Geminicoccus roseus DSM 18922: one gene and its partner. The protein of the gene in region 2 interacts with the protein of the main gene of each other region in a pairwise test. Links are inferred from orthologs where the notes say so. Each region holds a gene or a part of one and is shown on either strand. Other genes may lie near its edges. The genes, in order: dnaE and dnaQ.

Region 1 (16,031 bases), 3.8 Mb from region 2 along the record:
GCAGAACCGCGCCGGCGCCATCGAGATCCTGATGCCGACCATCCAGCCGGCGGCGCTGTGGCGGGAGAGTGGCCGCTACGAGGCCTACGGCAAGGAGATGCTGCGCATCGCCGACCGGCAGGACCGCGAGATGCTGTTCGGGCCGACCAACGAGGAGAATGTCACTGACATCTTCCGCCGGCACGTGAAGAGCTACCGGCAGCTGCCGCTGAACCTCTACCACATCCAGTGGAAGTTCCGCGACGAGGTGCGCCCGCGCTTCGGCGTGATGCGCGGCCGCGAGTTCCTGATGAAGGACGCCTACTCCTTCGACCTGGACTTCGAGAGCGCCGCCGCTTCGTTCGACCGGATGTTCGCCGCCTATCTGAAGACCTTCCAGCGGATGGGGCTGACCGCCATCCCGATGCGTGCCGAATCCGGGCCGATCGGCGGCAGCATGTCCTTCGAGTTCCAGATCCTGGCGCAGACCGGCGAGAGTGCCGTTTATTTCGACCAGGCGTTCGAGGAGATCGACTTCTCCGCCGACAACCTGGACGTGGCGCACCTCAAGACGCTCTACGCCGCCGCCGACGAGCTGCACGATCCGGCGAACTGCCCGGTCCCCGCGGAGCGGCTGCGCACCGGCCGGGGCATCGAGGTCGGCCACATCTTCTATTTCGGCACCAAGTACTCCCAGTCGATGGGGGCCACGGTGCTCGGGCCGGACGGCAAGGAAACGCCGGTCGAGATGGGCTCCTACGGCGTCGGGGTGTCCCGGCTGGTGGGCGCGCTGATCGAGGCGAACCATGACGAGAAGGGCATCATCTGGCCGGAAAGCGTGGCACCGTTCCGTGTCGGGCTGATCTGCCTGCGGGTCGACGACCAGGCCTGCCGCAGCATGGCCGACGACCTCTACGCCAGGCTGGAGGCCGCCAAGGTCGAGGTGCTCTACGACGACCGCGAGGAGCGTGCCGGAGCGAAGTTCGCCAGCATGGACCTGATCGGCCTGCCCTGGCAGGTGACGGTCGGCCCGCGCGGCGCCAAGGCCGGCACGGTGGAGCTGAAGTCGCGCCGCACCGGTGCGGTCGAGGAACTGTCGGTGGACGCCCTGCTCGCCCGCCTCGCCGCCTGATGTTCTCACCGGTCGAGCGGCTGATCGCGCGTCGCTACCTGCGCCCGACCAAGGGCGAGGGCTTCATCTCGCTGGTCGCGGGCTTCGCGTTTGTCGGCATCGCGCTTGGGGTCGGCACGCTGATCGTGGTGATGGCCGTGATGAACGGCTTCCGCTACGAGCTCCTGTCCCGCGTCCTGGGGGTGAACGGCCATGCCACCGTGGTCTCCCAGGGGCCGCCGATCGAGGGCTACCAGCCGCTGCTGGACCGGATCGGCCAGGCGCCCGGGGTCCAGATGGCGTTCCCCTACGTGGAAGGCCAGGTGATGGCCTCCGCGAACGGGGTGGCGTCGGGCGCCCTGGTGCGCGGCTTGCGCCTTTCGGACCTGGAGAAGCGGCCGTTCATCGCCGGCAACGTGCTGGCCGGCTCGCTCGACCAGCTGAACGGCGTCAACGTCGCCGCGGTGGGTTCGCGAATGGCGCAGCGGATGGGGCTGCGGGTCGGCTCGTCGCTGCAGCTGATCTCGCCGAACGGCACCGCGACCGGGATCGGCACCATCCCCCGGGTGGTGACGTTCAAGGTCGGGGCGGTCTTCGAAATCGGCATGTACGAGTACGACAACAGCTTCATCTACCTGAACCTTGCCGACGCGCAGCGCTACTTCCAGACCGGGGAGGGGGTGTCGGCGATCGAGGTCGATGTCGGCAACCCCGACACGGTCGGCCAGGTCCGCGGCGGGATCGACCCTTTGCTGCCGCCCGGCACCCATCTTCTGACCTGGCAGCAGGTGAACAGTCATTTCTTCACTGCGCTGCAGGTCGAGCGGAACGTGATGTTCCTGATCCTGACCCTGATCGTGCTGGTGGCGGCCTTCAACATCATCACCGGGCTCACCATGCTGGTGCGCTCCAAGGCGCGCGACATCGCGGTCCTGCGCAGCATGGGGGCGACCAAGTCCAACATCCTGCGGATCTTCCTCCTGGCCGGCACCGCGATCGGCATGGTCGGCACCGCGCTGGGGGCGGTGCTGGGGATCGCGTTCGCGTCCAACATCGAACCGATCCGTTTGTTCCTGGAGCGCATCACCGGCACCGAGCTGTTCGCGGCTGAGATCAGATTCCTATCACAGATGCCGGCCCGGATCGAGGTCGACGACGTGGTCTCGGTGCTGCTGATGGCGCTGGTGCTCTCGCTGCTGGCCACGCTCTATCCGTCGTTCCGGGCGGCCGCGACCGATCCGGTGGAAGCGCTGCGCAATGAGTGAGCCGGTTCTCCAGCTGGACGGGTTGGTCCGGACCTTCCGGCAGGGCTCCGCGCAGCTTCAGGTGCTGGCCGGCGTCGACCTGACCCTGCAGCGCGGCGAGATCGTGGCGCTGGTCGGCCCCTCGGGAGCGGGCAAGTCGACCCTGCTGCACCAGAGCGGGCTGCTGGAGCGCCCGGATGCCGGCCAGGTCCGGGTATTCGGCCGCGCCACCGCCAAGCTGAACGATGTCGAGCGCACCAAGCTGCGCCGGGAAGAGATCGGCTTCGTCTACCAGTCGCACCATCTGCTGGTGGATTTCAGCGCCCTGGAGAACGTGGTCCTGCCGCAGATGCTGGCCGGGCGCTCCAAGCGGGAGGCGGCCAAGCGGGCCGACGAACTCCTGGAGCAGGTCGGCCTGTCCGGGCGGCGCACGCACCGGCCGGGCAAGCTCTCGGGCGGCGAGCAGCAGCGGGTCGCGATCGCCCGCGCCCTGGCCAACCGCCCGGCTTTGCTGCTGGCCGACGAGCCCACCGGCAATCTCGACACCGCCACGGCGGAGATCGTGTTCGCGCTGCTCCTGGACGTGGTGCGGCGAACCGGCACCGCGGCCCTGATCGCCACGCACAATCCGGAGCTGGCGCTGCGGATGGACCGGGTGGTGCGGCTGGAGCGCGGCCTGCTCCGCCCGGTCACGCGGGTGCCGGACATGCCTCTCGCCCATGGGATCCCGGCGGGCGGCTGAACCCGCGGCCGGTCTTCCGGCTGGCCATCGGCACCGCCTTGTCCCAGAAGAGCTCATCCAGGCGGCGCGACGATCGCCGGGGCAAAGGATCCGGACGGCTGGGAGGCAGGGGGATGACACGCGGATGCCGCTGGTGGCTGGGGCTGGCGGCGCTGCTGCTACTTCTGCCGCTGCCCGTGGCCGAGGCCGAGGAGGCGCCCTGGGTGGTGCCGAGCGACGCTGCGCTGGCCCTGCGCGACCCAGACCGGTTCGCCTGGCGCCTGTTCGTGGCGATCAACTGGCCGGCCAGGGAGGACGAGAGCGCCCCGGACGAGACCGCTCCGCTGGGCGCGCCGCGGCCGGTGGTCTGGGAGACCTGGGCGCTTGCCTCGGACGTCTACCTGCCGGACGGCCGCAAGCCGCCGGCCTGGCCGGATGTGTCCCACCGGCTGGGCGACGAGCGCGATCCCGACGAGCGGCCGGTCCAGCAGACCCTGATCCGGGACACGCGGCCGACCCCGCCCGGCACGCAGGGGCACCAGAAGGACGAGGTGCGGATGAACCGCGCCGCCTTCGATTATGTCCGCGACCAGGGCCTCTACTCGATCGACGGGCAGGAGCGGCGCTTCTACCAGCGCCGGCCGGTGGCGTTCCCGCCCGACGCGATGGAGATCAAGGCGGTCTGGCGGCCGATCCCGGAAGGGCAGAAGGCGCGCTACCACTGGGCGGTGATCAGCGACGAGCCGGACGGCAAGGAGCGCCTCTACGGGCTGACCTCGCTGCACGTGATGGCCAAGGTGCTGCCGCGCTGGCTGTGGATGACCTTCGAGCATGTCGACAACCCGTTCCGGCACGGCATCCACGACGAGGGCTGGCTGATTCCCTCGCGGGACACGGTGGCCTGCCCGCAGGCGCCCCATGATTGCGGCGAGCTGCCGGCGGGGTTCGGGCTGGAGGGGACGGTGTTCGAGAACTACCGGCTGCGCGGCACCCAGACCGACTTCACCGACGATTACGGCCGGCCGGTGCATCTCGCCAACTCGGAGCTGGAGACCGGCTTCCAGCGCACCGCGTCCTGCATGACCTGCCATGTCCGCTCGACCATCGGGCCCAGGGTGAACGCCGCCGCCTCGTTCGAGTTCGGCGCGGGGTACAAGGACCATGAGCTGGCGCCGCCCGAGGCGACCCGGCTGCCGGTCTTCAGGCAGAACGAGGACGGGTCGTTCGAGAGCTATTACGGCGTGCCCGAGACCGCATGGTTCCGGCTGCCCGACACCGGGGTCTCCAGCTTCGACACCTACCTGCAGCTGGACTATGTCTACTCGATGATGCGTGCCGCGTTCGAGGCGCCGCCCTCTCCTTGAGCTTGAACCGTGCGGCAGGCTTCGACAGGGTGGCGCCGGCCTTCAAGCTTCGACCATGTCCCACCGAGAGGACCGACGAACTCCATGGCGCTCGCCTCCTTCGTACATCTGCGCGTCCATTCCTGCTTCTCGCTGCTGGAGGCCTCGATCAAGAACGCCGACCTGGCCAAGAAGGCGAAGGCCCTGGACATGCCGGCGGTGGCGGTGACCGACAGCTGCAACCTGTTCGGGGTGATGGAGTTCTGCAAGGAGGCGACCAAGGTTGGGGTGCAGCCGATCGTGGGGGCGCTCCTGGCGCTGGTGCCGGACGGTGAGCGCAAGGTCCAAGGCGGCCCGCCGCCGCTGCAGGAAACCGAGCAGCTGGTGTTCCTGGTCCAGAACGAGGCCGGCTACCTCAACCTCTGCCGGCTGATGACCTGCGCCTACCTGGCCGGCAAGGACCAGGTGGCGGTCACCATGGAGGAGCTGGAGCGGCACGCCGAGGGGCTGATCGTCCTCTCGGGCGGGGCGTTCGGGCCGATCGGGCAGCGCCTCCTGCGCGGCGACGCCAAGGGTGCCCGGGCCATGCTGGAGCGGATGAAGGCGATCTGGCCGGACCGGCTCTATGTCGAGATCCAGCGCCACGGCCTGGCCGAGGAGAACGCCACCGAGGAGCGGATGGTGGAGCTGGCCTATGAGCTCGACCTGCCGCTGGTCGCCACCAACGACTGCCATTTTCTCGAAGAATCGATGCACGAGGCGCATGACGCGCTGATCTGCATCGCCGATGGCCGCCTGCTGATCGAGGACGACCGCCGCCGCTTCACCAAGGACCACCGCTTCAAGTCTGCCCAGGAGATGGAGGCGCTGTTCGCCGACCTGCCGGAGGCGGTGCAGAACACGATGGTGATCGCGAAGCGCTGCGCCTACGAGGCGCCCAAGCGCAGGCCGATCCTGCCGACCTATGCCCTGGACGAGGAGGCGGAGATGCGCCGCCAGGCCGCCGAAGGGCTGGAGGAGCGGCTGCGCCAGGCGGTGTGGACCGAGGGGATGGACGACGCGGCCCGGGAGGAGGCGGCCAGGCCCTATCGCGAGCGCCTGGTGTTCGAGTGCGACGTCATTGCCCAGATGAAGTTCCCGGGCTACTTCCTGATCGTGTCGGACTTCATCAAGTGGGCGAAGGCGAACAGCATCCCGGTGGGCCCTGGCCGCGGCTCCGGCGCCGGCTCGGTGGTGGCCTGGTCGCTGTCGATCACCGATCTGGACCCGCTGCGCTTCGGCCTCCTGTTCGAGCGCTTCCTCAACCCTGAGCGCGTGTCGATGCCGGACTTCGACATCGACTTCTGCCAGGACCGGCGCGACGAGGTGATCCGCTATGTGCGCGACCGCTACGGCCATGACCGGGTGGCGGCGATCATCACCTTCGGGAAGCTGCAGGCCAAGGCGGTGATCCGCGACGTCGGCCGGGTGCTGGGGCTGCCCTATGGCCTGGTCGACAAGATCTCCAAGCTGATTCCGAACAACCCGGCCAACCCGCCCACGCTGGAACAGGCGATGGTGATGGAGCCGCGCTTGATCGAGGCGCGGGATAGCGACCCGCAGGTCGAGCGGATGATCGAGATCGCCCGCAAGCTGGAGGGGCTGCCCCGCCATGCCTCGACCCATGCCGCGGGCGTGGTGATCGGCGACCGGCCGCTCCAGGAGCTGGTGCCGCTCTACCGCGACCCGCGCTCGGACATGCCGGTCACCCAGTTCAACATGAAGGACGTGGAGACCGCGGGCCTGGTGAAGTTCGACTTCCTGGGCCTGACCACGCTCACCATGCTGACCATGGGCGAGCGGCTGGTGCGCGAGCGCGGCCGGGAGCTTGAGCTGGCCAAGCTGCCGCTGGACGACCGGCGCTCCTACGAGCTGCTGGCACGGGCCGAGACCGCTGGGGTGTTCCAGCTGGAAAGTGCCGGCATGCGCGACGCCCTGCGCAAGCTGAAGCCGGACGTGTTCGAGGACATCATCGCGATGGTGTCGCTCTACCGCCCGGGCCCGATGGACAACATCCCGCGCTACATCGCGGTCAAGCACAAGACCGAGGAAGCCGGCTACCTCCACCCGATGCTGGAGCCGATCTTAAGCGAGACCAACGGGGTCATCATCTACCAGGAACAGGTGATGCAGATCGCCCGGGAGCTGGCCGACTACTCCCTTGGCGGCGCCGACCTCTTGCGCCGGGCGATGGGCAAGAAGATCAAGGAGGAGATGGACGCCCAGGGCGCCATCTTCATCAAGGGCGCTGCCGCGCATGGCATCGACCAGGACCTGGCCCAGGTGATCTTCGACCAGGTGGCGAAGTTCGCCTCCTACGGGTTCAACAAGTCGCACGCCGCGGCTTATGCGCTGCTCGCCTACCACACGGCCTACCTCAAGGCGAACCACCCCCACGAGTTCTTCGCGTCCTGCATGACCATGGACATGGCCAACCAGGACAAGCTCTTGATGTTCCAGCAGGAGCTGCGCTCGGCCGGGATCACCCTCTTGCCGCCGGACGTGAACGCGTCGCAGGTCAAGTTCTCGGTGGAGGACCATGAGGGTGCGCCGGCGGTCCGCTATGCGCTGGCGGCGATCAAGGGGGTCGGCAGCGGCGCGGTGCAGGCGCTGGTCGAGGAGCGCGAGCGGGGCGGGCCGTTCCAGGACCCGTTCGACCTGGTCCGCCGGCTGGGCGGCAAGGTGCTCAACCGCCGCCTGCTCGAGGCGCTGGCCAAGGCCGGCGCCTTCGACCGGCTGCTGCCCAACCGCCGCCAGATCACCGAGGGCGCCGAGACCCTGCTGCGCGCCGCCCAGGCGGCGGCCGAGGAGGCCGAGAGCGGCCAGGAAAGCCTGTTCGGCGGGATGCCCTCGGTGCCGACCTCGCCCAAGCTGCCCGACGTCCCGGACTGGCCGGCCCTGGAGCGGCTGCAGGCCGAGATGGAGGCGATCGGCTTCTATCTCTCCGCGCACCCGCTGGACGGCTACACCGCCGCCATGGAGCAGTACGGGATCACCCGGTCCGACCGGATCGTCGAGCGGCTGACTTCCGGGCGGCCCGGCCGGCTGAAGCTGGCCGGCGTCGTGCTGTCCAAGCAGGAGCGGGCGACCGAGCGGGCGCGCTTCGCCCATGTCGCGATGAGCGACCCGTCCGGCCAGTTCGAGGTCACCCTGTTCTCCGAGCTGCTGGCGGCGACCCGCGAGCTGATCGAGAGCAAGGTGCCGCTGGTGATCGAGGCGGACGGCCGGGTCGACGGCGACATGGTGCGGCTCACCGCGCACAAGGTCGAGGCGCTGGAAGCCCTGCTGACCCCGCATGTCCCGGACCTGCTGATCCGCCTGTCCTCGGTCGAGGCCGCCCTGGCGATGCAGCCGCTGCTGGCACCCAAGACCACAAGGCAGGGCCGCCTGCGCCTGGTGCTGGCGCATCCCTGCGGCGAGGTGGTGCTGTCCCTGCCCGAGGGGCTGGGCCTGCCGCCGGCAAGACGGCCCGACCTGGAGCGGATGGCCGGCGTGGTCGAGGTGCGCGAGACGGCCACGGTGCACTGAGGGCCGGCCCGGGTTCGTTTGTGGAAGCGGGTGGCCCGGCAGACCCTGGAGGATGGGCTGCTCAGCCCTGCGCGGCGGTAACGTCCGCCTTGTGGGGCGCGATCTCGGGCCAGGGCAGGGCCATGTAGGCCGCCATGCTGCGCAGGTCCGCGTCCCATTGGCGGCGGAGGGCCACGTAGCGGTCGGCGCCGGATGCGGGATCGGCGGTGGTGGCGAGGCCGGCGGCCTGGAACTGGCGGAGCGCCTGCTCGAAGCGCTGCCGCCAGCGCTGCTCGTCGTCGCCGGAGCAGGCGAGCCCGTCCGGGCCCTCCTGCTCGGGCCGGCGGCGCGGGACGATCTGGCGGGAGCCTTCGAGCAGGCGCAGGCCGCTGCCCCACAGCGCCTCGAGCGGGGCGGAGCGCAGGAAGGCGGCGTGGCGCTCGTGATCCAGCGCGGTGCGGGCGAGGCTGGCGGTGTCCAGGGCCAGGAGCCCGACCCTTGCCATGGCGAACAGGGGCTCCCGGCGGCGAAAGTAATGCAGCGCCGGGTAGGCGTGGTGGGCCTCCAGGATCGAGAGCAGCTGGGTGGTGACCGAGAGCACCTCGGAGCGGGCCGAGCCGAACGCGCCGCCAGGCCCCAGATGGGCCAGCAGCATGGCCGGGTTCCCCGTCCGGCCCGACATCTGGTGGATCAGCAGGGCCGTGCTGTCGCGCTGCAGGAGGGCGCTGTAGAGCGACATGACATAGGTCAGGGTCAGGGTCAGGACCGAGAAGCCGATGCCGGCCTCGACCACAGTGAGGAGCCGGTAGAAGCTGGTCTTGGGCGTGAAGTCGCCCACGCCCAGCGTGGTGAGGTTGAAGCCGCTGAAATAGAGCGCGGCCCAGAAATCGGTGGGGGTCGGCCCCTGGCTGGCCTGGATGTTGGTGCCGAGGGCCGGCCAGCAGATCAGGGCGAAGCCGGCGGTCAGGAGGACCATCCAGCCAAGCACGGTCGCCACCAGCAGGCCGGGCCCGACATAGGACAGGAAGGCGCGGGCCTGCCCGCCCGGCAGCGTCCGCGCGCAGCGGCACGCCAGCCGCCACAGCCCGGCATTCAGGTTGCGGGAAATGAACCCGCCGGCACCGCGCGACTGGAGCACGGTCAGGAAGATGTCGGCGAGGGCGGCGGCGAGCAGGGCCAGCCCGGCCAGCGGCGCCAGCCAACTCATGGCCGCGCCCGGCAGGGCAGGAGGCCGGCGGTGGTGGGTGGCACGAGGCGGGGGTTCCTTTCTGGACGATCGGGAGCGGGCAGGGCGGCGGCGGGCCATGCCGGTTCCGGCCAGCGCGGCCTGCTTCCTGCCTGCAGCGAGGCGGCTCGGGTTCGTTCGTGTAAACGTCGCCCAGGCCCCGGGTTGCATCATCCGCGGCAGCCCGCTCCGGCCGGGCCACCTGGAGCGGCCGGGCTGTCTTGGGTTCGTTCGTGCAGGCCGCGCGGGGGGCGGGGGCTCGGGTTCGTTCGTGCAAGGGGCTGGCCGGATCATGCTCCGGTCCTGCCGAAACCCTCCGACGCCATGTCGACATGGTTCAACGTTTCCTGACAGGGGCGAATGGGCCCGAGCATCCGGCGGGCCTGGCCCCGGTGCTTGCCGGTAAGTCGCACATGAAGGATACTGCCGACGTTTTTCCCGCCTTGCGTCGGGGTGCTGCCATGACCGGTCCGCTGGCCGCGAGGTCGTCCGGACGCCGCCGCCTGCCGCGGCGGCCAGGCTGACGGCGGCCGCGATGTTCGGCGAACTGCCCAAGCTGTTCGACCGCAACTTCGCCGTGGGCTTCCTCCTGCCGGCCGCCCTCTTGTGCGTCCTGGTCTTCCTGCTGCTCGGCAGCTACGGGCTGGCCTACATTCCCTGGTCGGTGGAGGGCATCAACCGCCTGTCGGGCGCCGTCTCGGCGTTGCTGGTGATCTGGTTCGTGGCGCTGCTGCTGCTGGCGGTGAACGGGCTGGTCTACCGCTTCATGGAGGGCTACCCGCTCCTGGCGGCGATCCGCGGGCTCGGCCGGCTGTCGCCGCGAACGGAAACCCGGATCCGTCAGGCGATCACCCGGCGCTTCGAGCGCGACGCGGCTCCCGCCCACCGGCTGCAGGCCACCATCGACGACGCCCGCGCGCATGGCCGGCCGGAGCCGGCCATCCCGGCGGATCATGCCTATCGTCTGCTGCGGGCGGTGGAGCGGTTTCCGACCAGGGTGGAGGAGGTGCTGCCCACCCGGTTCGGCAACCGCTTCCGGGCGATCGAGGTCTATCCCCGCGTCCTCTACGGCCTGGACGCGGTGCCGGCCTGGCCGCGCCTGCACGCGCTGCTGCCCGAGCATGTCCGCCAGATGATCGCCGACAGCAAGGCCCAGCTCGATTTCTGCGCCAACGTCATGGTGGCCGGCCTGGTGGCGACGCTCGCCTGCCTGGGCCTCATTCTCTGGCATCAGCGGCTGCCGGAGTGGTGGCTGATCCTGGCCGGGCCGGCCGGCGCGGCGGCGGGCTACCTGCTGGCGCTGGGGGCCGCGATCCCGTTCGGGAACTACATCAAGACCAGCTTCGATCTCCACCGCGGCGACCTTGCCCGCGCGCTGGGCCTGGAGATGCCGCGGGCGAACGACCAGGAGCGGGTCATGTGGGTCATCGTCAGCCGGATGATGATCTACCGGTCGGCGGCCAGGGCCAGCGAACTGACCCGATTCCGGCCGCACCGGCCAAGGGAGATGCCCTAGATGCCGCAGCGGCCCGGCGGCTGCGCCGGTCTCTTTCCGGCTCGCAGATGAAAGGAGAAGCGCCATGACGGCTACAGCCCGACCGGTCCGGGGCAACGGCCCGGCGGAGCCCCACCCGAAGCCGCCCGATCCCAAACCGCCGATCATCAGCCCCTGGGGCGACCCGACCACGCCCCCTTGAGGCCAGAGCGGCGCTAGAAGCGCGAATCGTCGCCCCAGTCATTGAGTTCCGGCACCAGCAGGCCGGACCACACCCCGACCTCGCGGGCCTGGGCCACCGCCTGCAGGGCCTCGTATTCCGGCGGGGCGTAGCGCAGGGCGATCGCCATGCCCTCGTTGACCAGCCAGGCGCCCAGGTCCTGGCGGGGGCGGAAGCGGTCGCGGCCCTCGATGGTGCAGATGCCCTCGGCGACGCCGTCGCTGGCCTGGCGGACGATCTGGCAGTGGACGAAGCCGGTGATCTTGCGCTCCAGCATCCGCTTGACGTTGAAGTCGGAGCAGGTGCGGCCGCGCGCATCGTCGATGCACAGGATCCCGAGCTTTGGGATGGTGATTCCGTAGAGGCGGATGCGGGTGCCGCCGATCGCGAGCGTGCCGTCGTCGTTGACGATCGCCAGGCCGTCGACCTGCTTTTGCTGGGCCTGGCCGGCCCCGGGCAGGGCCAGCAGGAGGAGGAGGGCCAGCAGGGTCAGCGTACGCATGCGTCGAGGGCTCCCAGGGCCTTGGCGCGCGCGTCGATCCGCTGGCCGCGGGCCCGCATGTTGGCCGTCGCCGGCTCCGCCTTCCAGGTCCTGGGCGCCGGCAGGAGGGCGATGATCCGCGCCATCTGCCCCCTGGAAATGGCATCGAGATCCCGGTCGAACCAGTGGCGGGCGGCCGCGGCCACGCCATAGACCCCGGGCCCGGTCTCGGCGATGTTCAGATAGACCTCGATGATCCGGCGCTTGGGCCAGAGCAGTTCCAGCTGCAGCGTGTACCAGGCCTCCAGCGCCTTGCGCAGCCAGCTCCGGCCATCCCACAGGAACAGGTTCTTGGCGGTCTGCTGGCTGATCGTGGACGCCCCGCGGGTGGTCTCGCCGGCGCGCATCCGGTCGAACTGCCGCTCCAGCGCCTTCCAGTCGAAGCCGTGATGGGCGCAGAACAGCTGGTCTTCCGAGGCCAGCGCCATGGAGCGGATCGGCGGCGGGATCTCCTCCAGCGGCGTCCAGACCCGCTCCAGGCCCTCGCCCTCGGCCAGGCGCAGGGCCATCAGCGGGGTGTACCAGACCGGCAGGAACCGGCCGGCCAGCAGGAGGGGCACGGGCAGGAACGCCACCAGCAGGACCAGGACCAGCAGGGCCCGCCCGACGCGGCGCGGCCAGCCGGCGGACCCGACGGTCAGGCGCGGGCGCCACCAGCGCCTGGGCGGCAGTTCGGCCACCACCGGCGGCCTGGCGGCCGGCGGCCGTTTGGCCATCTTGCTGGTGCGGCGGGGGCTCGTTAAACGTGCCGGTTTGCTTTTGGGATCGGCCATCATCGAACGCTGGCGGCGCGGCTGCCGGGATGGCGGCCGCTCGGGATCAGGGAGAACAAGGTCGTGGGCAAGCCGGACAAGGACGCGCTCGTCGGGGTGGGTCTGCTCTTGCTGGCGTTCTCGATCCTGCCGATCCTGGACGGGATCGCCAAGATCATGGGCGAGCGGTTCCACCCGATGCACATCACCTGGGGCCGCTATGTCTTCAACATGCTGGTGCTCCTGCCGATCGTGGCACCGCGGTTCGGCTGGCGGATGTTCGCCCCGCCCAGGCTCGGGCTGCAGGTGATCCGCGGCGCCTGCCTCCTGGCGGCGACCATGCTGTTCTTCACAGCGCTGATGTACCTGACCATGGCGGAGACCCTGGCGCTGGCCTTCGTCTACCCCCTGATCGTGACGATCGCCGCCCCCTGGGTGCTGGGCGAGCGGCTGAGCGCCGCCAAGCTGGTCGCGGCGGTGGTCGGGCTGTGCGGGGCCATCCTGATCATCCGGCCGGGCGCCGCGGTGTTCCAGCCGGCCTCGCTCCTGGCGTTCTCCACCGCGTTCGTGTTCTCGGTCTACATCATGCTGACCCGCAAGCTGGCGGGCCTGGCGCCGCATCTGCAGTCCCTGTTCTTCACCGCCTTCGTCGGCACGGTGGTGATGACGCCGATCGCACCGTTTGTCTGGAACCACCTGTCCTGGCTGGACTGGCTGGGGTTCGCCGCGATCGGGACGATCGCCGCCACCGGGCACCTGATCATCCTGCGCGCCTATGAGCGGGCGCCGGCCAGCGTGCTGGCGCCCCTGGGCTATTTCGAGATCGTCAGCACGGTGGCACTCGGCTGGCTGCTGTTCGACGACCTGCCGGATGCCTGGACCTGGGCCGGCATCGTGGTGATCGTGGCGTCGGGCATCTTCGTGACGGTATGGACCAGCCAGCGGGAAAAGGCGGCGGAGGCGCCGCCGCCGGTCACGCGGACCGACGGGCAGGCGGCCGCCGGCTGACCAGCGCCACCCCCGCCGCCGCCACCGCCATGCCGGCCAGGTCGCCCGCCTCCAGCGCCTCGCCGAACAGGAGCCAGGCGAGCAGAGCGGTGACCGGCGGGACCAGGAAGAACAGGGCGGAGACCCGCGACACCTGGCCGTCGCGGATCATGGTGAACAGCAAGGAGATCGCCCCCAGCGACAGGACGATCACCAGCCAGGCCAGGGCGAACACCACCTCGCCGTTCCAGCCCATCCGGCCGTCCTCGAGTAGCCACGCAGCGGCGATCGAGACGATGGCGGAGGCGCCGAACTGGATCACCGAGCCGGTGCGCAGGTCCAGCGTCGGGCAGAAGCGCTTTTGCCAGAGCGTGCCGAGCGTGATCCCGAGCAGGCCGGCCAGGGCATAGCCGATGCCGGCGGCCGAGCCCGGTGCGAGCGAGCCCGCGACCACCATGACCACGCCCGCCACGCCAAGGGCGATCCCCAGCCATTGCCGGCGGGACAAGGGCTCGGCCAGGAGCGGCCCCGCCACCGCGGCCACCAGGACCGGCTGCATCGACGCGATCAGCGAGGTGGTCCCGGCGGAAAGCCCGTGCACCAGGGATTCGTAGACGCCGGCCAGGTAGATCGCTTGCAGGAAGATCCCGGCCAGGGCGACATGGCCAGCCTGCCGCCAGCTGGACGGCCAGGGTGCCCGGGTCGCCAGCGCCACCGCCAGCATCACCAGGGCGACGATCGCGAAGCGCCAGGCCAGGAAGGTCAGCGGCTCGGCATAGGGGGCCGCGTACTTCATGCCGATGAAGCCGGTGCTCCACAGGAACACGAACAGGGCCGGGGCGATGGCGGGCAGGAGGCGGCGCAGGATGGGTCTCGTCGCAAAGGAAGGGAAGGTGGGCGCCCGGCTCTACGGGAAGAGCGCGGCCACCGCCAGCGCGTCCCGACGAACGCCTTCGCGCCCTCAGCCGTCCCCGGCCACCTCGTGCAGCTCCCAGAAGCAGACCAGGTCCGGATCGACCATCTCGAGGTCGGCCTGGCGGGCCCGGTGGATGCCGGGTGGGGCCGGCCGGTAGTTGCCCGGCCAGGGCGGCAGCTGCCGCTGCTCGCCATCCGGCGCCTGCACCGTCACGCCGTGCTCCTCGCTGGCGGCGACGATCGTCCCGCCGAACTGGGTGCGGTCGTACTCGTCGCCGGCCTGGTCGTGGAAGGTGACGCCGATGAACACGGACTTGCCCGCCAGCATGGCGAGCGCGTCGCCGTCCCACTCCATGCCGGGCAGCGCCCGGTCGGGCTGGTCCGCCTCGGCGGGCCGGAACACCGCCCCGGTCGGGCGGAACACGAAGCCGGGCGGATCCCAGGGAGCGGCCATGCGCGCACCTCCTTGCGCCGGCTTGGGCAGCCGGCGGCGCGCCCGGCCAGGCCGGCAACCTAGCACGGGCCGGATGCCGCACCGAGCCTTGGATGGGGCCGCCACGGCTTGCGCAACCAGGCCTCCGCCTGTAAAGAGCGCGCCATCTCACACGCGGGCGTCGTCGTGCCGTCTTGGCACGCCCTCATTCGGTGCGTCGGGTCCTCCCGGCGTTCTCGCCCGCGGAGGTAGCAACCGACCCGAGGAATCTGGGCTCATGACCTTCCCGACCTTCACCATGCGCCAGCTGCTGGAAGCCGGCGTGCATTTCGGCCATCAGACCCGCCGCTGGAACCCGGCGATGGCGCCGTTCATCTTCGGCGTCCGCAACGGCATCCACATCCTGGATCTGACCCAGACCGTCCCGCAGCTGGACCGCGCCCTGCGCACCGTGCGCGACGTGGTCGCCGGCCGTGGCCGCGTCCTGTTTGTCGGCACCAAGCGCCAGGCGCAGGGCCCCGTCGCCGACGCCGCGCGTCGCTGCGGCCAGTATTTCGTGAACCATCGCTGGCTGGGCGGCACGCTCACCAACTGGAAGACCATCAGCCAGTCGATCAAGCGCCTGCGCGAGATCGAGGCGCGGGTCGAGGGCGGCCAGGGCCACCTGACCAAGAAGGAGTTCCTGAACCTCGGCCGCGAGCGCGATAATCTCGAGCGTTCGCTGGGCGGGATCAAGGACATGGGCGGGCTGCCCGACCTGATCTTCGTGATCGACACCAACAAGGAAGAGATCGCGATCGCCGAGGCCAACAAGCTCGGCATCCCGGTGGTGGCGATCTGCGACAGCAACAGCAACCCGAACAACGTCCGCTTCCCGGTTCCGGGCAACGACGACGCGGCGCGGGCGATCAACCTGTATCTCGACCTGGTGGTCGGGGCGGTCCTGGACGGCATCACCGCCGACCTGACCGCGTCGGGCACCGACATCGGCGAGGCGGTGGACCTGGGCGAGGGCGACATCGGCGAGGTCGAGCCGCTCGAGGCGAGCCCGTCGGTCGCCGAGCCGGACATGGACGCGCAGCGCGAGATCGAGCCGATCGCCACCACCGAGGACCCGGCCGCCGCCATGGGCAACCCGGACGCGATCTCCGAGCAGGCGCCCGCCGGCGACCATGCCACCACCGGCACCGAGCCTGCCGCCGCCGAGCCGGCCCAGGAGGAGGCTGCGGCTCCCGCCGCCAGCTGACCCGCCAAGCCAACGCCGACGTTCAGGAATCGAGATATCATGGCTGAGATTACCGCCGACCTCGTCAAGCGCCTGCGCGAGCAGACCGGGGCCGGCATGATGGACTGCAAGAAGGCCCTGCAGGCCACCGACGGCGACTACGAGGAAGCCGTCGACTGGCTGCGCAAGAAGGGCCTGGCCGCGGCCGCGAAGAAATCCGGGCGCACCGCCGCCGAGGGCCTGGTCGGCCTGGAGCTGGCCGGCACCAAGGGCGCCCTGGTCGAGATCAACGCC
Region 2 (14,940 bases):
GTCGATGTCGATGCCCAGCCGGTGCAGGTGCTCGGCCGCCTCGCGCTTCATCCGCCCCCAGGAGACGATGCCCATGCCGTTGGTGGGCTGCACGCCCAGGAACACGTTCTCGGCCACCGAGAGTTGCGGGACGATCGAGAGCTCCTGGTGGACCATGCCGATGCCGGCGGCCAGCGCGTCGCGCGCCGAGCGGAAATGCACCGGCCGGCCATCGATGCGCATCTCGCCGTCATAGCTGTGGTGCACGCCGGCGATGATCTTCATCAGCGTGGACTTGCCGGCGCCGTTCTCGCCGACCAGGCCGTGCACCTCGCCGCGCTTCAGGTCGAAGTCGATCCCGGTGAGCGCGGTCACGCCGCCGAACCGCTTGCCGATCCCGATCATCTCCAGGATCGGTGTTTCCGCCGATGCGCTCATCCCACCACCCGACACCCGCCCATCCTTGTCCGCCCTGCCCCGAGCGCCACGGCCGGCGGATGCCGGCCGTGGCGGGCCCGGATCAGATCAGGAAGTGCCGCTGCATCCAGAGCATGCCTTCGGCATTGTTCTTGGTGACCACCGGCCCGTCGGTGATGACGTGCTTGGGGATCCCCTCGCCGCTCTTCTCGCCGGCGACCACCGCCGCCACGCCCGCCATGACCGCACCGCCATGGATGCGCCCGGACGGGTTGCGCACGGTGGCGTGCATCCGGCCGTCGATGACCGCCTCGACCGCCGGCGGCATCGCGTCGACGCCACCCACCAGGATGTTGTCGCGGCCGCGCGCCTTCATGACGTTCTGGGCGGCCAGCGCCATGTCGTCGTTGTGGAAGAACGCCGCGTCGATCTCGGGGTACTTGGTGAGCAGGCTGTCCCAGATCCGGGTGGCCTTGGTGACGTCCCAGTCGGCCGGCTGCTCGTCGAGCACCTCGATCTCGGGGAACTTCTCGACCACCGAGTGGAAGCCGCGCGCACGGCCCTGGGCGCCGGTGTGTCCCAGCGCGCCCTGGGTCATCACGATCTTGCCCTTGCCGCCCATGGCGTCCACCAGGGCCTGGGTGACCGCGGCGCCCATGAACTCGTTGTCCGGCGCCAGGAAGCTGTGCACGTCAATCTGGTCGAGCGGCGCGATCAGCGTGTCCATGTCGATCACCGGGATGCCGGCGTCGATCATCCGCTTGACCGGGTCGGTCAGCGTGCCGATGCCGAACGCCTGGATCGCGACGAAGTCCCACTCCTGCGAAGCCATGTTGTCGATGGCGGCGCGCTGCTTGGGCGCCGACAGCTCGCCGTCGAACCAGGTGACCTCGACGTTGAACAGCTTGCCCCAGTACTCGGCGGCCTGCTTGCCCTGGGCGCACCAGGTCGCCTGGAGGCCGGCATTGGAGAACGCCGCCTTCAGCGGCTTTTCCGACCGGCCCATCTCCTGGGCGAGTGCCGCACCCATGAACGGGCTCATGCCCATGCCGCCCAGCAAGGCCGCGGCCGCGGCGCTGGAGCCGGTCACCTTGTGGATGAACGAACGCCGGGTCTCCGGCGTGACGCCGATCTTGTCGGTCATCGGTAGGTACCTCCCTGAAGGCGGTCTCGCCGGACCGCGCGCGGCAGTCTTGAGGGACGCCGTCGGGCTTGGCAAGCGCTCCTGCGGCAGCCTGCCCGCAAAAATCATACTTTAGCAGCTCTGACTGAATCCTCATGGTCCGCCACGCCCGGGACCGCCCGAACCGCCTGCCGGCAGAAGCCGATCACGCACCATGGTCAGCCCGCTCAAGCACCGCGCCGGCTCCAGCCTCAGCCGACCGGCTTGCCCTCAAGGTCCAGCGCCAGGCGCGGCAGGAAGATCACCAGCCTGCTCCGACCTGGAAACGAGGCGGAAAAGCAGCCTGCCATCACTACAGACATCACCGTCAGGATGCGTATTTACATGACAAGCCCGGAAAGTGGTTGACGAGACATTCCGGCTTTGCCAGACAGATCAACCATAATACGGCATAGTCAAAGCATGCCATTCCTAACGTTGCAGCCCTCGCATTGAAATGATGGGTACATGTTGGGATTATTTGCACATGGTACAATCATCTTCTTCATCCCTGCTTTCCGAGCTGAATGAAGCCAAGCCTGTCGACACGTCCTTGCTGGCACCGATCGATCGCCGCCTGCTGACTGTCGAAGAAACGGGCGAAGTCGTGGTGACCCTCGCCGGCGAGAATGGCCGCTACCAGAACTCGCTCGGCTACTACACCGTGAACGAGGACGGCACGTTCGGCTCGGTCGGTCTTCTTTTCGCGGATACCAACTCGACCAAGTTCGATCCGGACAATCCCGAGGTCGATGACGGCAAGGGCAGCCTGGTGGAAGGAATCAGCCAGGCCTCGTTCGGCAGCTTTGCCGCCGGCACCGAGATCGGCTTCTTCCTTCTCGCCAACGGCGCCGCGCTGAATGGCGACCTAGATCCCACCGCCTCGTTCCGCCTGGAGAAGGCAGACGGAAGTCCGGCCGGCATCGCTGACGGAACGGTGCCCCGCTTGGTGCAAGTCGGCGCGGATGGCCAGGAGGTCGTCCTTCAAGGCGATCTGATGTTCACGACCGATCCCACCGGCGAGGACTTCGCCAACGCCCTGAACAGCGGCGGCGCAGGGCAGGCCATCGCCGGCACCGACGAGGAGGGCGATCTGCTGATCGCCTTCGAAGACCTGCGCGCGGGCCACCGCTTCGCCGATCTGGACTTCAACGACCTGGTGATCGAGGTGACGACGATCGCCAGCGGGGAGCCCTCGCCCACGCAGACGGCTACCGACCAGGCGACCATCCCCTCCACCGGCCAGACCCTGGCGGCCAGCCTCACCAGCGAAGTCGCCACCACCGACGACGTCATCGAGATCGAAGGCTTCATCAATCTGGGCGGGATCGCGCAGCCACCGTTCAACGTCGCCTTCGTGATCGACACCTCGGGCTCGATGCTCTCCGATTTCGGCGGCGACGTGGGCGACCTGAACGGAGATGGCCGGTTCAATACCCGGCTGGACGGCGCGATCGCCGCCTTCGAGGCGCTCAACCAGTCGATCATCGAGGACGGCCTGCAGGACGTCGTCGACATCAAGATCATCACGATCGACACGGTGTCGAGCACGTCGGAGGTCCTGGACCCGGGCGAGGACGTCGATGATGCCTTGGAAGCGCTGCAGCTGGGCGGGATCACCAACTACGCCGACGCGCTGGACCAGGCCGGCCTGTTCTTCGATGCACAGGCGGGGGGCACCAACATCGTTTATTTCGCCTCGGACGGGAATCCCAATACCGGCGGCTCCTACGAGGACGAGCTGACCCGCCTGACCGACGTGCACGAGGCGCGGATCGATGCGATCGGCATCGGCACCGCCGTCACCGAAACCGTGCTGGACGCCATCGATTCCGACGGCGAGGCCCAGATCACCACCACCCCGGAGGAACTGGAGGCCGATCTCGGCGCCGCGCCGATCGCGCCCGCCGATCTGGCCAGCGTCGAGATCCTGCTGGATGGCGACGTGGTGCAGACGATCGACGTGGCCGACCTGACGGTGACGCCGTTCGGGCTGCGCTTCGCGTTCTCCCTGACCGGCATCGACATCACCGACGGCGTGGCCAACCAGGTCTCGGTGCGGGTGGTCGGATCGGACGGCGACGCGACCACCGTGCAGCCGACCCTTTCCGTGGCCGATCCAGGTTCGGCACCCGTGGCGCCCCTGGTTCTCGACCTGGACGACGACGCTCCGTCGGCCGGCAGCTCTCTGTCGATCGAGGCGACCCTGGCGCCCACCGGCACCGAACTCGCCTCGCTCCTGCAGGAGCCGGCCGCGTCCCAGGTCATCGCCGCCTGACAGGCGTCGCCAGGGACCAGCGCGGGGATGTCCCGGCAGTCGTTGCCGGGCCATCCCCGCCTTGCTGGATGGTGCACGGCATCCGCGGCAAGTGACTGGGGTGCCGGCTCAGCGCGCAGGCGGTCCGGCGGCAGGGTTGCAGGCCGATACGCCCAGCGTCACGCCGGACGGATGTCAGCGGGAGCGTGCGTCCGAGAGGGTGGAGCGCGCCGAGGCGCTGGCGCCCCACAGGTCCAGCGCCAGGCGCAGCAGGAAGATCACCAGCCAGCCGAGCAGCGCGCCGGTGACGTTGGTGATGATGTCGTCGACCGACGGCACCCGGCCGGGCACGGTGAGCTGGGTGAACTCGATGGTGCCGCTGACCGCAAGCCCGGTCGCCAGCACCGAGAACACCGTGGCGCCCGGCCAGATCGCCGCGACCATGCCGAGCGGCACGAAGCCTAAGACGTTCTGCCAGGCATCGGCGGTGCCCAGGTCCTCCAGCATGGTCAGGCGCGGCTCGCGGTGCAGGAACCACATCCGCGGCGGGCGATCCAGGACGCCCGGCGCCAGCAGGTCGACCTGGCGGCTGCCGGCCTGCACCTCAGCCTTCAGGATCTCGCCCAGGAAATAGCGGCGGATGTTCAGGTCGCTGCCCACCACCGCCTGGTAGGTGCCGTTCCAGCGCCGGCGCGGGTCGTAGGGATAGGTGCGGTTGATCACCTGCCGGCCGTCGATCGCCACGGTGAGCCTTGGCCCCAACAGCTCCAGGTCGATCGTCACCGGCACCCCGTCCGTGAACACGTTCGGGACCCGGATCGGCGGCGCCCCCTCATGGTTGGTGCCCTTGCCGCGCAGATGCACCAGCAGGGCCGGCCCCTCCCGGTCGAGCGAGAGCAGCCGGCCGTTCGCCCCGCCGCTCAGGCCGAACATCCGGCCGATGAAACGCGGGTGCGGCGGGGCCGGCACCACCTCCAGGTGGACGCGCAGGGGCAGGCCCTGCACCACGTCGTCCAGCCAGCCGGGCGGCTGGTAGCTGCGCAGCAGGCCTGGCTTAGCGAACAGGGCATGGCCGTCGGCGGCGATCTCGACCTGGTTGAGCTGCTGCTTGGGCAGCCGCCAGTGCAGCGGCCAGAACACCGCCACGAAATAGCTGGCCAGCACCACCAGCAGGGCGGTGACGCGCAGGCCGGGCGTGAGGAGCGCGCTGATCTCCTCGTGGACCAGGAAGCGCTCGCGCAACCGGCCCGGCCGGTGCGCCTCGATCATCGCGCGCAGGGCCGCGAACGGGCGGCGCCATGCCGCCCGCCGGGCCCCGTGCGGGTGCGGATCGTTCAGGACAGGGCCTTGGCGAGCTGCTTGTCGAGCGCGTCCAAGAAGCCCGTGGTAGTGAGCCAGGGCTGCTCCGGCCCGATCAGCACCGCCAGGTCCTTGGTCATCTGGCCGCCCTCGACCGTGTCGACGCAGACCTTTTCCAGGGTCGCGGCGAACTGCTCCACGTCCGGCGTGCCGTCGATCTTGCCGCGATAGGTCAAGCCGCGGGTCCAGGCGAAGATCGAGGCGATCGGGTTGGTGGAGGTCTGCTTGCCCTTCTGGTGCTCGCGGTAGTGGCGGGTCACCGTGCCGTGCGCCGCCTCGGCCTCAATGGTGCCGCCGTCCGGGGTCATCAGCACCGAGGTCATCAGGCCCAGCGAGCCGAAGCCCTGCGCCACCGTGTCGGACTGCACGTCGCCGTCATAGTTCTTGCAGGCCCAGACATAGCCGCCCGACCACTTCATCGCGCAGGCGACCATGTCGTCGATCAGCCGGTGCTCGTAGGTCACCCCGGCTTCCTTGAACTTGCCGGCGAACTCCGCGTCGTACACCTCCTGGAACAGGTCCTTGAAGCGCCCGTCATAGGCCTTCAGGATCGTGTTCTTGGTCGACAGGTAGAGCGGCCAGCCGCGCTGCAGCGCGTAGTTCATCGACGCGCGGGCGAACTCGCGCACCGATTCGTCCAGGTTGTACATGGCCATCGCCACGCCGGCCGCCTGGAAGTCGTAGACCTCGTGGTGGATCGGCGCGGAGCCGTCCTCGGGCTGGAAGGTGATGGTCAGCTTGCCCTTGCCCGGCACCTTGAAGTCGGTGGCGCGGTACTGGTCGCCGAAGGCATGGCGGCCGATCACGATCGGCTGGGTCCAGCCCGGCACCAGGCGCGGCACGTTCTTGCAGATGATCGGCTCGCGGAAGATGGTCCCGCCCAGGATGTTGCGGATCGTGCCGTTCGGCGACTTCCACATCTTCTTGAGCTTGAACTCCTCGACGCGCTGCTCGTCGGGGGTGATCGTGGCGCACTTCACGCCGACATTGTACTTCTTGATCGCCTCGGCGGCGTCGACCGTCACCTGGTCGGAGGTCGCGTCGCGATGCTCGACGCCCAGGTCGTAATACTTCAGGTCGATGTCCAGATAGGGCAGGATCAGCTTGTCCTTGATCATCTGCCAGATGATCCGGGTCATCTCGTCGCCGTCGAGCTCGACGATCGGGTTCTTGACCTTGATCTTCGCCATGGGTGGCTCCTTCTGCCGCAGGTCCGAAACGTCCGCCCGCGCCGCGTGCGGGCCTTCTAGCTAGGCTTGGGCGCACCGATCAACGCCTGCCGCCGCCGCATCGACGCAACGCTGACCTGTTCTCGGCGGCTGCGCGCGGCCCGGAAGCCGGTTTTCGGCCGCCGTCACGCCTGGTTCCAGAGCGCGTCCTTGATCTTGGCGACGAACCCCGCATGGGCCAGGAGCTCCGCCTCGCTGGCGGCATGCGGGCGGGCGGGGCGGAACGGCCGCTCGATCCGTCCCAGGGCCGGCCCGCTGCGCTCCGCCTCCACCGAGAAGCCGAGCGCCGCCTGCCGCCCGCCCAAAAGGTTGACGTAGACCTCTGCCAGCAGTTCGCAGTCGAGCAGGGCGCCGTGGAACACCCGGCCGGAATTGTCGATGGAGAAGCGCCGGCACAAGGCGTCCAGGCTGGCCGGCGCCCCCGGGAACTTGCGCTGCGCCATCATCAGCGTGTCGATTGCGCGGTCCGAGGGCAGTTCGGGAAGCCTTGCCCGGAACAGCTCGGCGTTGAGGAAGCGCATGTCGAACGGCGCGTTGTGGATGATCAGCGGGTCGTCGCCGATGAAGTCCAGGAACTCCCTGGCGACCTGCTTGAAGCGCGGCTGGCCGACCAGCTTCTCCGTGGTGATCCCGTGGATGCGCGCGGCGTCCTCGGGCACGTCGCGCTGCGGGTCGATCAGCGAATAGAACGACTTGCCGGTCGGCACCTGGTGGACCAGCTCCAGGCAGGCGATCTCCAGGATCCGGTGGCCGTCGCGCGGGTTCAGCCCGGTGGTCTCGGTGTCGAGCACGATCTCACGCATGTCGCGTCCTTTCGCTGATCCGGGCGGCCAGGGCATAGCGGTGCGGCCAGACCAGTGCTGCCGGCTCCGGCTGACCGCCCGGCCCTGCCAGGCTGTCCAGGAAGCCGACCAGCCGCCGCTGCACCGCTCCCCGATCATAGCCCGAGGGAATGAACAAATCGCCCAGACGCCGCTTGGTCGGGGTCGGGACCTGCTGGGCACGGATCCGCGCCAGCCGCTCGCTTGTCATGCCGGGCCGGCGCAGCGCCCGCTGCTCCTGCAGCGCGTCGGAGCAGCCGACCACCACGACCCGGTCGACCCGGCGCTCGCCCGCGGTCTCGAACAGGAGCGGGATGTCCAGCACCACCACGGGCGTGCGGCGCCGGGCGGCGGCTTCCAGGAAGTCGCGCTCCGCCTGGCGCACCAGCGGGTGGACGATCGCCTCCAGGCGCCGCAGCTTGGCCTGGTCGCCGAACACCGCCTTGCCGAGCAGGGCGCGGTCGAGCGCCCCGTCGGCGGCCAGCACGCCCGGGAAGGCCAGGGCCACCGGCGCCACCGCGGCGCCGCCCGGCCGGAACATCAGGTGCACGGCCTGGTCGGCATCGAACACCGGCACGTCCATGGCCCTGAACAGGCCGGCCACGTGGCTCTTGCCGGTGGCGATCGATCCGGTCAGGCCGATCAGCAGCAAGGGCCGCTCACCGCCGCAGCACGCCCTGGTCGCGCAGCGCCTGCAGGACCTGCAGGAGCGGCAGGCCCAGGATCGTGAAATAGTCGCCGCTGGTCTTGGTGAACAGCTGGGCGCCGGCACCCTCCAGATGGTAGGCGCCCACCGACTGCCAGACCCCGTCGTCGGCCCGCGCCAGGTAGTCCTCCAGGAACTCGTCGGTGAACGGCCGCATCCACAGGTCGGCATGGGCGACATGGTGACAGATGCGGGCGCCGGAGCGGAACAGCACGGCAGCGCTCCAGAGCCGGTGCTGGCGGCCGCGCAGCTGCCGGAGCTGCTCGCGGGCGCCGTCCAGGGTCTCCGGCTTGTCCAGCCAGCGCCCCTCGACCTCCAGCATCTGGTCGGCCCCCAGGACCAGCGCGTCGCCACCATACCGGGCCGCCACCCGCTGCGCCTTGACCTCGGCCAGGATCACCGCCGCGTCCTGGGCGCTGACGCCCTCCGCGGCCAGGGCGTGCTTCATCTCGGATTCGTCGACCGAGGCCGCTTCGGCGACCAGGCTCAGCCCGGCCGCCTCGAGCATGCGGCGCCTGGCCGGGCTCTGCGACGCCAGGATCAGCAGGGGAGGCTCGGCCATCGTCCTCGTGCGCCAAAGGCTGGGCCCGGCGGGAATCAACCGGACGAAGCGGGGTCTACCGAGACGCCGCCGGGCGCACAAGCCGGGCGTGGCGCAGGGCGCCCTGCCCTCAGCGCGGCAGCCGCAGCGAGGCGCGCAGGCCGCCCAAAGGCGAGCGGCTCATGTCGATGTCGCCGCCATGGCCCAGCGCCACGTCGCGGGCGATGGTCAGGCCCAGCCCGACGCCGCCGGTGCTGCGCCGCCTGGCCGGGTCCAGCCGGGTGAAGGCCTGGAACACCTTGTCGCGCTGGTCGGCAGGGATGCCCGGCCCGTCATCGTCGACATGCACCGTCACGTAATGGGTGCCCAGCGCCAGGCCCAGCCCGATCCGCCGGCCATGGCGGACGGCGTTGTCGACCAGGTTGGCCAGGCAGCTGCGGATCGCCAGCGGCCGCAGCGGCAGGCGGACGGGCGGGCCCGGCTCCAGCACCACCTCCGCCCCGCCGCGCGCGGCCCGCTCGGCCATCTCCCCCAGCACCGCCTGCAGGTCCACCAGCTCCGGCGGCTCGCGCCCCTCGCCGCGCACGAAGCTCAGATAGACATCGACCAGGCGCTGCATCTCCTCGACATCGCTGGTCAGGTCGGCGATCGCCGGATCGTCCTTGGGCATCATCGCCAGCTCCAGCTTCATGCGGGTGAGCGGCGTGCGCAGGTCGTGGCTGACCGCGGCCAGCATGTCGGTGCGCTGGTGCATGAAGCGCAGGATGCGCTGGCGCATCAGGTTGAAGGCATGGCCGGCGCGGCGGATCTCGGTGGCGCCCTCCAGCCGGAAGTCGCCGATGTCGCGGCCCTTGCCGAAACTGTCGGCCGCCTCGGCCAGGCGCCGGATCGGGCGGACCTGGCGGCCCAGGAAATAGATCGCGACCAGCAGCAGCACCGCCGAGGCACCGACCATCCAGAGCATGAACAAGGTCGTGGTGGTGCTGGTGAGCCGCTTCTTCTCGGCCAGCACCCGCAGGATCCCGCCATCGGCCGCGACCCAGACCGCGAACCGGTCGTCCTGGTCGGCGCGCAGCTCGATCCGGAACGGCCGCTTCAGCTTCTCGGCGAACACCTCGCGGATCGTGTCGGGCACCGTGTCGTCGTCGATCCCGGCGACCTTGGCCGCCGCGTCCAGGTCGGCGCCGGGCTCGAACGACAGGGCCAGGCTGGTGCGCTCGCGGGCCAGCTGCAGGAAGGATTCGCGCTCCTGCGGCCGCTGCTCGATCATGTCGGCGATCAGCGCGGTCTCGCCGGCCAGGCCCAGCGCCAGCCAGCGGGTGACCGTGTCCCAGTGCCGGACATAGAAGATATAGGCGACGATCAGCTGCAGGATGATCAGCGGCAGCAGCACGATCAGCAGCGAGCGGCCGAACAGGGAGCGCGGCATCACGCCCCGGCGCACCCGGCGCTCGGCGCTGGCGGACGGGGCGGCGGTCACGGCCACCGGTCGCCGCCGGTCTTGAGCATGTAGCCCTCGCCGCGCACCGTCACGAGGTGGCGCGGCGCCTTGGGATCCGGCTCGATCTTGCGGCGCAGCCGGGTCACCGCCACGTCGACCGCCCGGTCCGATCCGTCCAGCCCCACCCCGGTGGCGATCTCGAACCGGGTCAGCGGCCGGTCGGCGCGCACCGCCAGGAAGTCGATCAGCGCGGTCTCGCCATCGGTCAGGCGCACCGGGCCGTGCTCGTCGAACAGTTCCTTCATCGCCGGGTCGTAGCGCAGATGGCCGAACGAGACCGTGCCGGCCTCGCGCGGCCCGGCGCGCCGCAGGATCGCCGCGATCCGCAGCGCCAGTTCGCGCGGCTCGAACGGCTTGGCCAGATAGTCCTCGGCCCCGGCCTCCAGCCCGGCGATCCGGTCGTCGGATTCGCCGCGCGCGGTGAGCAGGAGCACCGGCAGGTCGCGGCTGCGGCCGATCTCGGCGGTGAAGCTCACCCCGTCGCCGTCCGGCAGCATCACGTCCAGCACCACCAGGTCGAACATCACCCCTTCCAGGGCGTGGCGCGCCTCGGCCAGGTCGGCCGCCACCGAGACCCGGTAGCCCTCCTGGACCAGAAAGCGCTGCAGGAGCTGGCGCAGGCGCGGATCGTCGTCGACCACCAGGAGGTGGCGCTCGCCCAACTCGCTCATGCAGGGGGCTCGCTCATGCTCGAAACCTTCCTCAGGAGGTGGTCAGGCTGCGCTGCGCCGCCTGGGCGGCCGGCTCGGCGCGCGGGTCGAGCAGCATCTCCAGGACCTGGCGGAAGCCGCCCACCGCCTCGGGCCCGACCATCCGGAAGGCGCGGCGCAGCCGGCGGCGGCGGAGCTGGTCGAGCTCCGCCAGAAGCGCGCGGCCGGTCTCGGTGATCCGGGCGGGGCGCTGCCGGCGGTCGGCCGCCCGCTGCTCCAGCTGCACCAGGCCCTTCGCCTCCAGCTCCGAGATCACCCGGGACAGGGTCTGCTTGCTGGCGGCGATGGTGCGCTTCAGCTCGACCATCGCCACGCCCGGCCGGCGGGCGACCAGCCGCAGCACGAGGTCGTGGGTGGCGCCCAGGCTGAGATGATCGAGGGCGTCGGCCACATCGGAGGCGACGAGACGCTGGGCCCGCTCGATCATCAGGATCGCGTCGTCCAGGTCCTCGTCGCGCAGGAAGAGCGGGTTGCCGGTGCTCATGGGTCCTATCGCTTGTCTTTTCTGGACGCCTGCGCGGCACAGGCTGCCTAGCACGCGCGGGGTTCCGTTGACATCCCGGGATCATGGGTGATAGCGCGCCCAGCACCGTCGACGACTCGTTCTTACCCGTCGCGACCCGTCCACACCGAGGTTCGTCCACCATGGCAGCGCTGATCCCCTACCACGACCGCGACGGCTGGATCTGGTACGATGGCGAGATGGTACCGTGGCGCGACGCCAGGCTGCATGTGCTCACCCACGGGTTGCACTATGCCAGCGCGGTGTTCGAGGGCGAGCGCGCCTATGGCGGCAAGGTGTTCAAGCTGCGCGAGCACAGCCAGCGCCTGATCGACAGCGGCCGGGTCTTAGGCTTCGAGATCCCCTGGACGGTCGAGCAGATCGACGAGGCGACGGTCGCCACCATCGCCAAGAACGAGCTGTCGGACTGCTATGTCCGGCCGATCGCCTGGCGGGGCAGCGAAATGATGGGCGTGGCGGCGCAGGCGTCGAAGATCCATGTCGCGATCGCGGTGTGGAAGTGGGGCGCCTATTACTCCGACCTGCGCCTGACCCGGGCGATCTACGACCGTCCGGCGCCGAACACCGCCCCGGTGCACGCCAAGGCCGCCGGCCTCTACATGATCTGCACGATCTGCAAGCACGACGCCGAGGCCAAGGGGTTCGGCGACGCGCTGATGCTGGACTATCGCGGCTATGTCGCGGAGACCACCGGCGCCAACATCTTCCTGGTCCTGGACGGCAAGCTGCACACCCCGATCGCCGACTGCATCCTGAACGGCATCACCCGCCGCACCGTGATCGAGCTGGCCAAGGCGCGCGGGATCGAGGTGATCGAGCGGCACATCAAGCCGGAGGAGCTGCCGGGCGCGCAGGAGATCTTCGTGACCGGCACCGCCGCCGAGATCACCCCGGTGCGCGCGATCGACGAGCTGAGCTACCAGGTCGGGCCGATCACCCAGCAGCTTCTCCAGGACTTCCACGCCGCGACCCGCGCCCACGAGAAGGCCGCGGCCTGACCGGCGGCTTGGCCATGGACGCCACCAGCTCCGGGCGCCCGCTCCAGGTCGCGGTGTTCTGCGGCTCGCGCCCGGGCCGCGACCCGGTCCATGCCGCGCTGGCGAAGGAACTGGGCCAGGCCATCGGCGGGCGCGGCTGGCGGCTGGTCTATGGCGGCGGCCATGTCGGCCTGATGGGGATCGTCGCCCAGGCGGTGCTGGATGGCGGCGGCCAGGTCCACGGCATCATCACCCAGCATCTGGTCGGCCGAGAGGTGGCGATGCCGGGCCTGCAGAAGCTCGACGTGGTCGACACCATGTTCGAGCGCAAGCGCCTGCTGATCGACGGCAGCGACGCCTACATCGTCCTGCCCGGCGGGTTCGGCACGGTGGATGAACTGCTCGACGTGCTGACGCTGAAGCAGCTGGACGAGCACCGCAAGCCGATCGTGCTCCTGGATTCGACCGGCCGGTTCTGGGCGCCCTGGCTGGCCCTGGCCCGCCACCTGGTCGACGAGGGCTTCGCCGGGCCCTCCGCCCTGGCCCTGGCGGCCGAAGCCGCGGACGTCGAGGCTGCCCTGCGCCTGGCCGAGGCCGCTCCCGGAACGGCCGAGCTGGCCTAGGCCGGGCTCCGTCGACCCCTTCCTGACCAGCATCGTCGACAGGCACATGCATTGGCTGGAGGAGCGGCAGCATCTGGCTGCAGTGCGTCTCCTCAAGACACTTGCACCATGAGCAGACTTGGCCCATGTCTAGATTTGGACAAGGAGCCCTGAAGAGCATGTTGGGTGCGCACGGACAGGCGCCGGTCGGGGCTGGCCCGCAGATCCTCGACAGGTCGCGCTTCGATCCCGTTCGTCGCAGGGAGTTGAGCCCCCCTGCCCTGCGGACCTTTTTGACCATCGCTGATCTTTGGCGCCTCACCGAGGACGAGCGGCGGCTAGTGTTGGGCTATCCCGCCCGCTCGACCTATCAGAACTGGTGCCGGCTGGCGCGCGAGCATGGCGGCTTCACCCTCGATGCCGATGTGCTGACCCGCATCTCGGCCGTGCTCGGCATCCACCAGGCGCTGGGCGTCGTGTTTCGCGATGAACAGGCCGGGGTGCAGTGGCTGCGGGCGCCGCATGCGGCCCTGGTGTTCGGCGGACATCCGCCGATTAGCCTCGTCACCAGCGGCTCGCAGGATGGGCTGCTGACGGTGCGGCGCTTCCTCGATGCCGCCAGGGGCGGGCTCTACATGGCCCCCAACGCGGTCGATGCCGACCCTGCCCCCTACACGGACCGCGAGATCGTCTTCCGGTGAGCGGGCCGCTCGCTCCCGCGCCACAACCATCCTGCCGGCTGGTGCCCTCGCAGTTCCCGCCCATCGGCTTGTTCGACACGGTGGCCACGGCCGCCGACCTGCCGGCCGTGTTGGAACTGGTCGGCTGGACCAACGACCGGCTGGTGCCCGAGCGGATCCGGCGCCTGCCCGAGCGGGAATGGGTCTATGGGCGCAGCAACGCCAGCGTGGTGATGGCTGCCCTCCTGCACGGCGCGCCGGAGGGCAGCCGCTTCAATGGTCCGGATCTGGGCGCATGGTACGCGGCCGATGACGTGCGCACCGCCGCCGCTGAAGTCGGCCACCATCTTCGCCGGGAAGCGGTGGCGCGCAGCGTGCCGCAGATGCGCCGGACCTTCCGCAGCTATGCCGCCCGGTTGCTGGGCGACTATCTCGACATCCGTGGCCAGCAGGCAGCGCTCCCTGAGGTCTATGCGCCGGACCGCTACGAGGCCTCGCAGGCATTCGGCGAGGCCGTCCGGGCCGAGGGGGGTTCCGGCATCCTGTACGACAGCCTGCGCCGCCAGGGTGGGCAGAGCGTCGCCGCCTACCGTCCGACCCAGGTGACGGACGTGGTGCAGGCCGACCATTTCGAGATACTGGCGGTGGCCGCCGAGCGCCGGATCGAGGTGCGCAAGCTCTCGGACACCTAGTCCAGAACCGAGCGGACACTGGCCGGCACCGGTGGCTCATCTAGCGCACCTTGGCCTGGTCCGTGACAAGCTGGCATCGTGAAACGTCAGCGCCAGCCCACCAGCGACCTGCCGCGGCGCCAGGCATGAAATCCGGGTCCATCCCCCGCCGTGATTCTCAGGGGAAGCGGTGCTGGACCTCTGCAGAAAGCGAGGCAGCACCCAGCAGGAGAACCTTGTGGCAGGGTCGATGCGATCGCATCATCCCATGGAGTAGATGGTCTGCAGCCGGTAGCAATATCATGCGGATGATCAGATCACGGGATCCAACGCGCAGACGTAGTTCCATCATGGAATATAAATTACATAAAGATATGCGCATTTTTCCGCTCGGGACGAGGAGGCCGTAACCACCCGGCGCCCCTGTCCTCCGGTAGGAGAAGCTTCTTGGCGAATTCAGCACCAGCGCCGGGCGATCCCGAACTCACGACCAGTCTGGAACTCGTTCTCGACTCGATACCCGACTTCGCCATCATCCTTCTGGATCCACAGGGGCGGATCTCCATCTGGAACTCGGGCGCCGAACGCATCAATGGCTGGCGCGACGAGGAGGTCATCGGCCGCCACCTCTCGATCTTCTATCCCGAGGAAGCCATCGCGGCGGGCGTGCCGGAGCGCCACCTCGACATCGTGCGCCGGACGGGGCGCTTCGAGGAGCAGACCGTCCTCACGCGCAAGGATGGATCGACCTATATCGCGCACGTCGTCATGACCCTGCTGCGGGACGAGGCGGGCCATGTGCGCG

The links.
Region 1: the proteins of dnaQ (region 2) and dnaE interact in binary tests that used the Escherichia coli proteins (3 or more experiments, as listed by UniProt). The link is inferred for Geminicoccus roseus DSM 18922 from one-to-one orthologs.

What each region holds. Positions count from the first base shown.
Region 1 is NZ_KE386572.1:3,900,979-3,917,009, forward strand. Bases 4,108-8,165 are described here. They hold dnaE (DNA polymerase III subunit alpha), read left to right. Parts: upstream 4,108-4,503; coding sequence 4,504-7,965; downstream 7,966-8,165. Other genes in these bases: GEMRO_RS32855 (hypothetical protein), read left to right, coding at 4,108-4,419; GEMRO_RS0119430 (potassium channel family protein), read right to left, coding at 8,027-8,165. In the rest of the region: proS (proline--tRNA ligase), read left to right, coding at 1-1,111; GEMRO_RS0119410 (lipoprotein-releasing ABC transporter permease subunit), read left to right, coding at 1,108-2,355; GEMRO_RS30635 (ABC transporter ATP-binding protein), read left to right, coding at 2,348-3,076; more of GEMRO_RS32855, read left to right, coding at 3,190-4,107; more of GEMRO_RS0119430, read right to left, coding at 8,166-9,151; GEMRO_RS0119435 (hypothetical protein), read left to right, coding at 9,705-10,685; GEMRO_RS0119440 (thermonuclease family protein), read right to left, coding at 10,880-11,386; mtgA (monofunctional biosynthetic peptidoglycan transglycosylase), read right to left, coding at 11,374-12,141; GEMRO_RS0119450 (DMT family transporter), read left to right, coding at 12,262-13,185; GEMRO_RS0119455 (DMT family transporter), read right to left, coding at 13,151-13,990; GEMRO_RS0119460 (hypothetical protein), read right to left, coding at 14,126-14,533; rpsB (30S ribosomal protein S2), read left to right, coding at 14,790-15,758; tsf (translation elongation factor Ts), read left to right, coding at 15,798-16,031. UniProt on the Escherichia coli protein: DNA polymerase III is a complex, multichain enzyme responsible for most of the replicative synthesis in bacteria. This DNA polymerase also exhibits 3' to 5' exonuclease activity. The alpha chain is the DNA polymerase catalytic subunit.
Region 2 is NZ_KE386572.1:134,087-149,026, forward strand. Bases 5,368-8,334 are described here. They hold dnaQ (DNA polymerase III subunit epsilon), read right to left. Parts: upstream 7,207-8,334; coding sequence 6,529-7,206; downstream 5,368-6,528. Other genes in these bases: GEMRO_RS0102000 (NADP-dependent isocitrate dehydrogenase), read right to left, coding at 5,368-6,364; coaE (dephospho-CoA kinase), read right to left, coding at 7,199-7,876; GEMRO_RS0102015 (Maf family protein), read right to left, coding at 7,884-8,334. Also shown: GEMRO_RS0101975 (sugar ABC transporter ATP-binding protein), read right to left, coding at 1-417; GEMRO_RS0101980 (sugar ABC transporter substrate-binding protein), read right to left, coding at 500-1,540; GEMRO_RS0101990 (DUF4114 domain-containing protein), read left to right, coding at 2,112-3,836; GEMRO_RS0101995 (VanZ family protein), read right to left, coding at 4,011-5,084; more of GEMRO_RS0102000, read right to left, coding at 5,150-5,367; more of GEMRO_RS0102015, read right to left, coding at 8,335-8,492; GEMRO_RS0102020 (ATP-binding protein), read right to left, coding at 8,602-9,957; GEMRO_RS0102025 (response regulator), read right to left, coding at 9,948-10,643; GEMRO_RS27015 (MarR family winged helix-turn-helix transcriptional regulator), read right to left, coding at 10,675-11,166; GEMRO_RS0102035 (branched-chain amino acid aminotransferase), read left to right, coding at 11,328-12,203; GEMRO_RS0102040 (LOG family protein), read left to right, coding at 12,218-12,805; GEMRO_RS0102045 (MbcA/ParS/Xre antitoxin family protein), read left to right, coding at 12,964-13,485; GEMRO_RS0102050 (RES family NAD+ phosphorylase), read left to right, coding at 13,482-14,156; GEMRO_RS27020 (PAS domain-containing sensor histidine kinase), read left to right, coding at 14,583-14,940. UniProt on the Escherichia coli protein: DNA polymerase III is a complex, multichain enzyme responsible for most of the replicative synthesis in bacteria. The epsilon subunit contain the editing function and is a proofreading 3'-5' exonuclease.